One region of the Tindallia californiensis genome, then DNA from elsewhere that is predicted to be linked to it. Evidence: predicted binding sites of a transcription regulator. Region 1 holds the regulator's gene; each other region holds the start of a gene.

Region 1 (3,282 bases):
GGATGGTGTTGTTCTATTCCCTTCAGAGTTTGCAATAACAACAGGTTCTCCACCTTCAAGAACTGAAACGCAAGAATTTGTTGTACCTAAGTCAATACCTATTACTTTTCCCATTTTCTATTCCTCCTTGATATTTCAAAAATGATTTGTTTTTGTTTTATTTATATACTTTAACCATTGCTGGTCTCAACACACGTTCTTCTATTGTATATCCCTGCTGTAAAACCTGAGCCACTGTTTCCTTCAAGGCATCATCTTCACAAGGTTCCGTCATCACTGCATGGTGCTTATTCATATCAAAGGGAGACCCATCCGCTTCAATTTGTTGGATACCATGTTTTTTAAGCGTTTCTAAGGTTTGATCGTAAACCATCTTCACACCTTTTGATAATCCTTCTTCTGCTTCATCAACAGATTCTAAGGCTCTTTCTAAATTGTCGATCACCGGTAAAAGATCTTTTGCTAAGTTTTCACAGCCATAAACATACAAATCTTTTTTTTCTTTCTCTACCCTTCTTTTATAATTACTAAATTCTGCCTGCAAACGCAAAAACCTTTCATTTAACTCCTCAGGATCTTTTTCTTGCTTCTGATTTTCCTCTTGCTTTTCTTGCTCTTCTGAGGCTGATCCGTCAGTGTCTTCCTTTTCTTTTTCAACCACTTCCTCTTCAGCCGCTTCTTCCAAATCACCTTCTAAGTCCTGTGTTTCTTTCTTGCTCTGTTCTTCTTCGCTGTTTTTTGTTTCTTTGTTTTTCACTTCATCCTTCAATGGATCACACCCACCTTTTTTCTATTATATGCACAAGGATAGTGCAAAGATTTCCCCTCGCACTTGACTTTTTCAAGCTATTTACTTTTTAATATATCATTCATCATTTTGCTGACCTGTCCCAGCACCGATATTACCCGATCATAATCCATTCTAGTCGGTCCAATAACGCTTAACTGTCCTACAGCATGCTGGTCCAGGCTATACGTAGTGGTTACAATGCTACATTCTCTAGCTTCCTGCAGTTTATTCTCACTGCCTATCGATACGTTGAACTTGCTAGTATCCTGACGTGAAATTAACTCGCTTATTGTTTTTCGTTCTTCCATTAGATTCAAAAAAGATCTCGCTTTAGCCAGGTCATTAAACTCGGGAAAATTGAAGATGTTTGTTGTTCCACTAAGGTATAGCGCCACATCACTAACCTGTTCCAACGTCTTAAACATCTCCGGCAGCAACGCATAAACCGTATGGTGGAATTTAGCAAGTTCTTTTTTAAGGTTTTCCGCCATTTTTGATTCGATATCTTCCAGTGTCGAACCAACGAACTCCTCATTCAGAAAGTTTGATATCCTCTCCAAGTCTTCCTGCTTCATATCGGAGGGAATCTTAAAAATTGGATTCTGGATAAGGCCTGTATTGGTGATGAAAATTGCCAACATCATTTCATCATTCAATCGTGCTAACTGAATTTGCTTTAGTCGGCTTTTCTTCACTTGAGGTGCCAGCACAATGGATGTGTATTGAGTAAACTCCGATAATACTCTGGAGGTATATTCCAGTAATTGCTCCAGCTCGCCATATTTTTTTAGGATATCACTCTTTATCTTAACTCTATTTTTGTTTGCCTCTCTGCGAATTTCCATTAGTTTGTCTACATAGAGACGATACCCTTTATCAGAAGGGATTCGCCCTGCCGAAGTATGAGGTTGCTGGATGTAGCCTAATTCTTCTAAGTCCGACATTTCATTTCGGATAGTTGCCGGGCTAACCCCTAGCTCATATCGACGCGAGAGACTTCTTGACCCTACTGGCTCTGCTGACTCAATATACTCCCTTATAATTGCTTCTAGTATTTTTAGTTTTCGATCAGATAAGGCCATATTTATCACCTTCGTTGTTAGCACTCTCTATTAGTGAGTGCTAATTCTTGATATAAAAATACCACTTACGAATTTTTTTGTCAAGTGTCCTGCTGATTTTTTACTCTCTTTCTTTCAAATTCCTTATACAAAATACAAAAACACCTGATTTGCCAAATCGATCCCCAGATTTGTCAATTTGATGTTGTCTTTTTCAACTGCAATAAGTTTTTTATATGTCAATTCTTTAATTTCTTTTTCAAATATATCAAACAAAGATACTCCATGACGTTGATAAAAACAAGAGTTCGAAACCCCTTCCATCATTCTTAATCCTAAAAACATGGTTTCTTTCATGGCTTCTTCTTTGCTGATTTTTTGCTGTACGACTACAGGCAGGCCATCAGCATTGATGATTCTTTCATAATCGTAAAAGGTTTCTGTATTTCCATAGCGCACACCATCAAGATATCCATGTGCAGCGATTCCTATCCCAAGATACTCTTCATTTTTCCAGTATGTGATGTTATGTTTACACTGACTGCCTTCTTGACAGTAGTTAGATATTTCGTAGTGATGATAACCCCTTTTTTTCATTTCATTCATTGCCACATGAAACATTTGCCATTCTACCTCTTCCTCTACAGGTCTGATCTTTTGCGTCTCTTTCATCGTATGCAAAGTTGTCCCTTCTTCATAAGTCAGTCCGTAGCAGGAAGTATGAGGAATTCCTAAATCCGCTATATAAGAAAGGCTATGACTCCAATCCGTTATCGTTTGTCCCGGTATTCCAAAGATCAAATCCACATTAAGATTGAAGAAGCCTTCCTCTCTAGCGTTTGTCACCTGACGCGCAAAGATTTCCACATCATGTCTTCTTCCTAACTTCTTTAAGAGTGGTTCCTGGATTGCCTGTAATCCAAAGCTAATACGGTTTATCCCACTTTCTCTATAGTTGAATAGTTTTTCCCTGTCCAACTGTCCCGGATTGGCTTCTAAGGATATTTCTGCTTCAGGCAATACCGAAAAATCTCCGGTAATCCTCTTCATTATTTCTTTCATTTTTTTGCCAGGAATTAACGAAGGGGTTCCACCACCAAAAAAAATTGTTTTTATCTTTTTATCTGATATTACCTTTTGATACCGTTGTACTTCTTTGCTTAACAATTGTACATACTCATTGACTTGGCTTTCATTCCCTACTTCTGACACAAAGTCACAGTAGTGGCATTTTGAAGCACAAAATGGTACATGAATATAAAGACTTATCGCTTGTTCTTGCTTCATTATACCCTCCCGGCAGTCTTAAGAATCCAACTTCAAGACTGACATAAATGCTTTTTGCGGCACTTCTACACTGCCGACCTGTCGCATTCTTTTCTTTCCTTCTTTTTGCTTTTCTAACAACTTGCGTTTTCGGCTAACATCGCC
Region 2 (3,282 bases), on a different contig from region 1:
GGGTGTCTACTAGTTCGCCCAAGGCTGGTACTACATTTACAAGAGCCGTACCACCACCGGCAACAATACCTTCTTCCACAGCTGCACGAGTTGCATTTAACGCATCTTCGATACGAAGTTTTCTTTCTTTCAGCTCTGTTTCAGTCGCAGCACCTACTTGAATTACAGCAACTCCACCAGATAATTTCGCTAATCTTTCTTGTAATTTTTCTTTATCAAAATCTGATGTGGTATCTTCAATTTGTGTTTTGATTTGAGAGATTCTTTCTTGAATTTTCGCTTGATCTCCATTACCTTCAACAACAGTCGTGTTTTCTTTGTCAACTTTAACAGTTCTTGCTGAACCTAACATATCAATATCAGCATTTTTCAACTCAAAGCCAAGTTCTTCAGAAATAACTTGTCCTCCAGTTAATGCCGCAATGTCTTCTAGCATCGCTTTTCTTCTGTCTCCAAAACCTGGTGCTTTAACCGCTACGCACTCAAAAGTTCCTCTTAGCTTGTTCACCACTAACGTAGCAAGCGCTTCCCCTTCGATATCTTCAGCGATAATAACCAGTTTTCTTCCTTGTTGAACAATTTTTTCTAACAATGGTAGTATTTCTTGTACATTAGAGATTTTCTTGTCTGTAATAAGAATATACGGATCACTGTATACAGCTTCCATTTTTTCAGAATCGGTTACCATGTAAGGAGAAAGGTACCCACGATCAAACTGCATTCCTTCAACCATGTCTAAGGTAGTTCCCATTGATTTAGATTCTTCAACGGTAATAACACCATCTTTACCAACCTTATCCATTGCATCGGCAATTAAGGAACCAATTTCTTCATCCGCCGCTGAAATAGCTCCAACCTGAGCAATCGACTCTTTTCCTTCGACTGGTAAGGAAATATTTTTCAGTTCTTCCACTGATTTTTCAACCGCTTTATAAATACCTTTTTTCAAAATCATTGGATTAGCACCAGCCGCAACATTTTTAAGTCCTTCCCGAACAATTGCTTGAGCTAACAAAGTGGCGGTTGTTGTACCGTCTCCGGCAACATCATTGGTTTTGGTCGCTACCTCTTTCACCAATTGCGCTCCCATGTTTTCAAACGCATCTTCCAGCTCTATTTCTCTTGCTATTGTCACTCCATCGTTAGTAATCAGAGGAGAACCAAATTTTTTATCTATAACAACGTTTCTTCCTTTTGGACCTAATGTAATTTTAATGGTGTCCGCCAGCTGGTTCACACCACTTTCCAAAGCGCGTCGTGCATTTTCACTAAATTTAATATCTTTTGCCATGTTTTAATACCCTCCTTGATGATTTTAATATCTCGATATGATCAATTTACTCAACAATCGCTAATACTTCACTTTGTCTTAAAATAGTAACTTCTTCACCGTCAAGTTTCACTTCTGTTCCGGAGTACTTTGAAAAAATAACTTTGTCACCTTTTTTTAATTCCATTTTCACTTCTTTACCTTCTACCATGCCACCTGGTCCTACTGCCATTACTTCTGCCATTTGTGGCTGCTCTTTAGCACTTCCCGGTAAAACGATACCGCTTTTTGTTTTTTCTTCTGCCTCTAGTTTCTTAATAACAACTCGATCTCCTAATGGTTTAATTTCCATACCTGATACTTCCTCCTTTTCCTATTTCAAGATAATTATTGACATTGTATTGTTAGCACTCACCGTCATCGAGTGCTAACACACTACTATCATATAGAAAACCGAATAAGGATGCAAGGTTATTTTTTGGCAAATACTAATTATTTTTCCTCTTTTTTCTAAAATAAATTCATATAACTTTGTTTTACTTCATTTTTCTTCCATTTCCTTTCTTTTTGTTTAGATAACCAAAAAACTCCTTGTCTCTTATCGACAAGGAGTCTGGAACCAAAAGGGCCTTTCCTATAAAAAAACTTCTATTATTTGTAGAAAATATTGGGCAGCAGGTTGCACCAACGGATAAAAAACAGGGATAAAGACGGCTGGAAGCAGATTACCTACAGGTACTTTTTTAATTTCTAAAATATTCATCGAAATTCCGATGATAAGCAAACCGCCTACCGCCGACATTTCTATGACAACCGCCTCGGTCAGCAAATCTGCCAGACTCCCAGCGGCGATAGTAATTAAGCCTTGGTAAATAAACACACTCACAGATGAAAGCAATACTCCTAGCCCCAGGGTTGATGCAAAAATCACAGAAGATACTCCATCTAACAGAGATTTTGCATATAGGGTCTCGTGATTTCCTGTCATCCCACTTTCAAGAGCTCCGACAATAGCCATTGCTCCTACACAATAAATCAAGCTAGTCGTCACAAACCCTTTTGCCACTAAGCCTTCTCCTTTTCCCACTCTTTTTTCCATCCATCGCCCCAGCACCTCTAGTTTCTCCTCAATTTCTAAGGCTTCCCCCATAATACCACCAAAGACAATGGAAAAAATGACTACCAGCATGTTTTCTGTTTTCAGCGCTCCTGATACACCGATCACAAAAACAGATAAGCCCAGCCCCTGCATCACAGTTTGCTTAAATCTTTCAGAAATGCCTTTTCGTAATAACAATCCTACGGTGCCGCCAATAAGAATAGCCACACTATTGATAATGGTGCCCAACATTAGGCATCTTCCCTTCTCTTTTCTGGTACCAGGTAATCATGTCAGGTAATCATGTGTTGTTTTAGGTTTTGCTATAAAAGCATCGGATCGTAGATATGAATAGACTCATGGATCAAGTTTCCATTCATTACGTCAAAGTACACCATGGTTCGTTGACCACCTTTTGTCACCCGAAAACTATGCACTAATTTTGGGGCGTAGTGGGTATCAAAAGACCTTACAACACTTAAACCGTTATATGTCATCATCCCAAGCTCACTTGTCCACTGCTTTCTAATGTCCTGTCGCGTGATAACCACCGGTGTGGTTGGCACTTGGGTACGGCAGTAGCCATTTTGTAATTGTAGTAACCGACCATCCACAGCCGACACCTGAACACGATAGGCATCACTGATAATCTCAATGTCATCCCTTAATGGAGCAAATAAGAAGGCATAAAAAGGTTCTTCTGTCGTTCCATTAACCGGTTGAAAGTAAACTTCTTTACTAAACTCGCCTTCATAGTCTATATAGCGAAGGGCTGTTTCCATTGCTTCTTCCATCGTAAGGTGAACCTCTCCCGGCGAAGGCATTAATGTCTGAAATCCTCTGATGCGTCCATTTTGAGCATCAATTTCAATTCTACTTTCCTTTCCATTCTCTTGTCGCAAAATCATTCTAT
Region 3 (3,282 bases), on a different contig from region 1:
TTCCTGGCGGACAGTCGATAAAGACATTCCCTTTGGCAGGAATTTTTTTCAGAATTTCTTTGATGATGGGAACGCCTGCTGCTTCCCCGGTATTCAAAATTCCTGTTAGCACCTTTATTTCCCCATCATGACCCGACTGAACCGTCCCTATGCTTCGTTTTCTTTCATGAATGGCTTTTTCCGGACACACCAGCTGGCAACCACCGCAAGAATGGCAAATTTCTTCAAAAAGCATCACCTTTCCGGCAATCATGGCCAACGCATTAAATCGGCAAAAATCAACACACTGACGACATGCGGTACATTTTTCAGTATCGATGACAGGAATGGTTACTTCCACAGATTCCGAATCGCATTTTTTTGGCTTAAAAAACAGGTGCCCATTGGGTTCTTCCACATCACAGTCGGCATATATCCCTTTTTCTGCTGTCACAGCCAAATTTATGGCCACCAGGGTTTTTCCAGCTCCGCCTTTTCCGCTTAAAACGGCGATTTTCATTTTATCGTCCCCCATGACGATGGAATCCGGCATGTATTTCCTCCAGTAAGGATAATCGCTGTTCTTCAAAAGCTTTTAGATTGTTTTCAATGGATCCGCTGATGGATCGATATAATTTTATCCCGGCTTCTTGCACCACAGCTGCCGCATTTTTGCCGCAACGCGGAGTAATGATGGCTTCCACCTGTTGATCCACGATGAACTGAGCCGCCTGCACCCCGGCGCCTCCCTGGCTTCCCGCCGCTGTATTCTGAAGATAATCCGTTGTTTTATTCTCGCTGTCATAAATCACATAAAAGGGAGCCCTTCCAAAAGAAGGACAAACCTCTGCATTCAATGTCTGGTGTTCTGATGGTACGGCAATTTTCATCTCTATCCACCTGCCCTTTCTCGTTATAATAATGATTCTTTGTTACCATGCCTCCGTCGACGGCATCGACCGCAACCGGCTAAAGCTTCCACCCCTTCGCACAACTGATATTTTCCACCTTCTATTTTTAGCTTATAACCATAAACCAGGGTTTCCCCCACTTTTTTTCTGGCATCATTATAGATCTTCTGCACGGTTGTCCTGGCAACATCCATTTGCTTCGCGCATGCTTCCTGATTTAATCCTTCCACATCAATGAGTCGAATAGTTTCATACTCTTCCACTGACATCACAATTGTTTTCTTTGACCGTAATGAGTCGGTCTGCGGACCAAAGGAATCACTTTCCGGCAGTCCGCAAACTTTTCTCCACTTGTGGGGTCTGGGCATAACCTCACCTCTTCTTATCAATTATTTTCCATCTATTTCGTCAAACTGACCTCCAAGAGTCTGTTCGATAGATTTAAGCTCTTCTTTTAGCATTTCTTTTTCCCGTTTCAACCATTCTTTTTCTTCTGCTTCTGTAAGGATCGGGCGGCAAAACTCCTCACCACGTCCAAATCCTAATTTAGCCCCTGCTCTAATGCCACGCCCATATCCGCGTCGGGGCCTTCTGCAACCACTCCATCTTCCCGGCGTCATACAAAATCCCATTCCTCTACCAGTAGCTTCTCCTCTTCCTATTGGGCCTGTTCCATCTCTTCCTGGCATTTTTCATTCCTCCTTTGATCAATACCTCTAACTTTTGGTGAGGCGATTTCATAATTGACATATGTCATCTATAATTTCATTATACGCCTTATTAGACATATGTCAATAACTTTCCGGTTTTTTTCTATTTTTCACTGAAACCCTCCAGGATTACACCAGGCTTTTCAGGTGTGCTAAGATAAAAATGACAAAGGCACGAAACGCCTTTGTCATTGATACTTTAGAATTAAGTAATAGTCATTAAGGGTAAAAGAGTGTACTGTACGAGAGAGGTTAAAAAGATGAATTTCTGCCTGTAAGCGTATCGTTCTTTTTAGTTACTTATTCACCATCAAAGCATTTTCGATGGATTTCAGAATAACCTTACTACTTGCTGTTGCTCCAGAGATTGTGTCGATTGCTGTATCTTGTTTTTCTATCACTTTATCTGCTAAGACTTCTGCCGCTTCCCCTCTTCCATGGGTATGCTCCAATGTGATGTCACGAATCTTTTGCCCTTCTACTTTCACCATCACTTCTGCTTTCACCATCAAAGCATCTTTCTCTCCATAATAAATTCCGTCCTCCACAGCATCCAGCTGAATACCTAATAACTGTATGGCATCTACTTCGTTTCTATATTCCATTAATTCAATGAGCTGCTTTCCCCATATGAGACTAGCTATAAGCATCGCACATACAAATATCCCACTAAGCATCAGCATCCTTTTCTTCCAATTTCTTTTCTTCTTTTTCGACACGATTACTTCCTCCATTTCATCTCTCTTTCAGTTGAACGAGTAAATTTCACATTACTAAAAACCTTACTAACTAAACAACTTTTTTCATAATCAAAAGGTGAAATATGAAATTCCCTCACTCAACATCAATATATAAATCCACATTAAACTCCGGCTTTAGAAAATCGTCTGCATTATCAATAGACACGCGAATAGGTATAACGGTTTCGTTGTTACGGACAACAGCCGTACCAGCAATAAAAGTCACTTTCCCATGATAGGTTCTGGAGCGGTCTGCCACGGGTATGAACGTTACTCCAGAGCCAATCTGAACATCACGGATGAACTCTTCTAGCACGTCCGCTTCTACCTCCAGGCGGTCCAGTGGCAACAGTTTTCCGATGCCTTCACCCGCTTCGATACTGTCACCTGCCATTCTATTGATATCTTTTACAACCGATTTTTCAAAAACATTAATCAATTTATCGCCATTTAGGTAATGTATCTCCATTTGATTTTTCAGTCCTTGTTTTCTGGCTTCCAATTCTTGAATTCTTTGTCGATACACTTTAAGCTGATACGCATCTTCTTTCAGCTCCAGGCTTAACTCCAAACTACGAACCTGTTGCTGTTTTTCTTCTGTTTTCATTTCTTTTTCCTCTAAAGTCTCCTTCGGAATGACACCTGCGTTATAAAGAGTCTGATAACGCTCCATCTCCCGTAAAACCTGCCACATCCGATTTTCTGCGTATTCCAGTTCCTGTCCAATCACCATTGTTTCTTGACTTAAATGCCGGCGCCTAGCTTCCATTTCAGCTCTGATAACAGCTATTTCTTCTGCTATTTCTTCCATACGCTGTCGTTGCTCCGATAAATCCAGTATTATTATTGTCTCACCTTCTTCTACTATTTGCCCTTCCTGAACCAATACTTTTTCGATTCTACCCGGGTTTTTCAGGCTTAATCTGACAGGTTCTGGAACCT

Evidence for each region. The regulator HrcA, encoded in region 1, represses chaperone genes, less so after heat shock. The targets are predictions, from matches to a motif close to TTAGCACTCNNNNNNNNNGAGTGCTAA.
Region 2: BLV55_RS04550 (co-chaperone GroES) is a predicted target of HrcA. The motif match lies at 1,675-1,701, and genes of this name have one in related genera.
Region 3: BLV55_RS06440 (DUF5320 domain-containing protein) is a predicted target of HrcA. The motif match lies at 1,730-1,756, and genes of this name have one in related genera.

The regions. Positions count from the first base shown of each region.
Region 1 covers NZ_FNPV01000001.1:295,492-298,773, forward strand. Annotated here, with positions in the region: gene dnaK (molecular chaperone DnaK) at 1-114, opposite strand, end outside; gene grpE (nucleotide exchange factor GrpE) at 158-769, opposite strand; gene hrcA (heat-inducible transcriptional repressor HrcA) at 847-1,872, opposite strand; gene hemW (radical SAM family heme chaperone HemW) at 1,996-3,138, opposite strand; gene lepA (translation elongation factor 4) at 3,157-3,282, opposite strand, start outside.
Region 2 covers NZ_FNPV01000003.1:104,217-107,498, forward strand. Annotated here, with positions in the region: gene groL (chaperonin GroEL) at 1-1,291, opposite strand, end outside; gene BLV55_RS04550 (co-chaperone GroES) at 1,338-1,622, opposite strand; gene BLV55_RS04555 (DUF554 domain-containing protein) at 1,905-2,621, opposite strand; gene BLV55_RS04560 (hypothetical protein) at 2,693-3,282, opposite strand, start outside.
Region 3 covers NZ_FNPV01000004.1:98,966-102,247, reverse strand. Annotated here, with positions in the region: gene BLV55_RS06455 (nucleotide-binding protein) at 1-532, opposite strand, end outside; gene BLV55_RS06450 (NifB/NifX family molybdenum-iron cluster-binding protein) at 501-869, opposite strand; gene BLV55_RS06445 (DUF134 domain-containing protein) at 893-1,258, opposite strand; gene BLV55_RS06440 (DUF5320 domain-containing protein) at 1,280-1,579, opposite strand; gene BLV55_RS06435 (FMN-binding protein) at 1,897-2,319, opposite strand; gene BLV55_RS06430 (HlyD family secretion protein) at 2,435-3,282, opposite strand, start outside.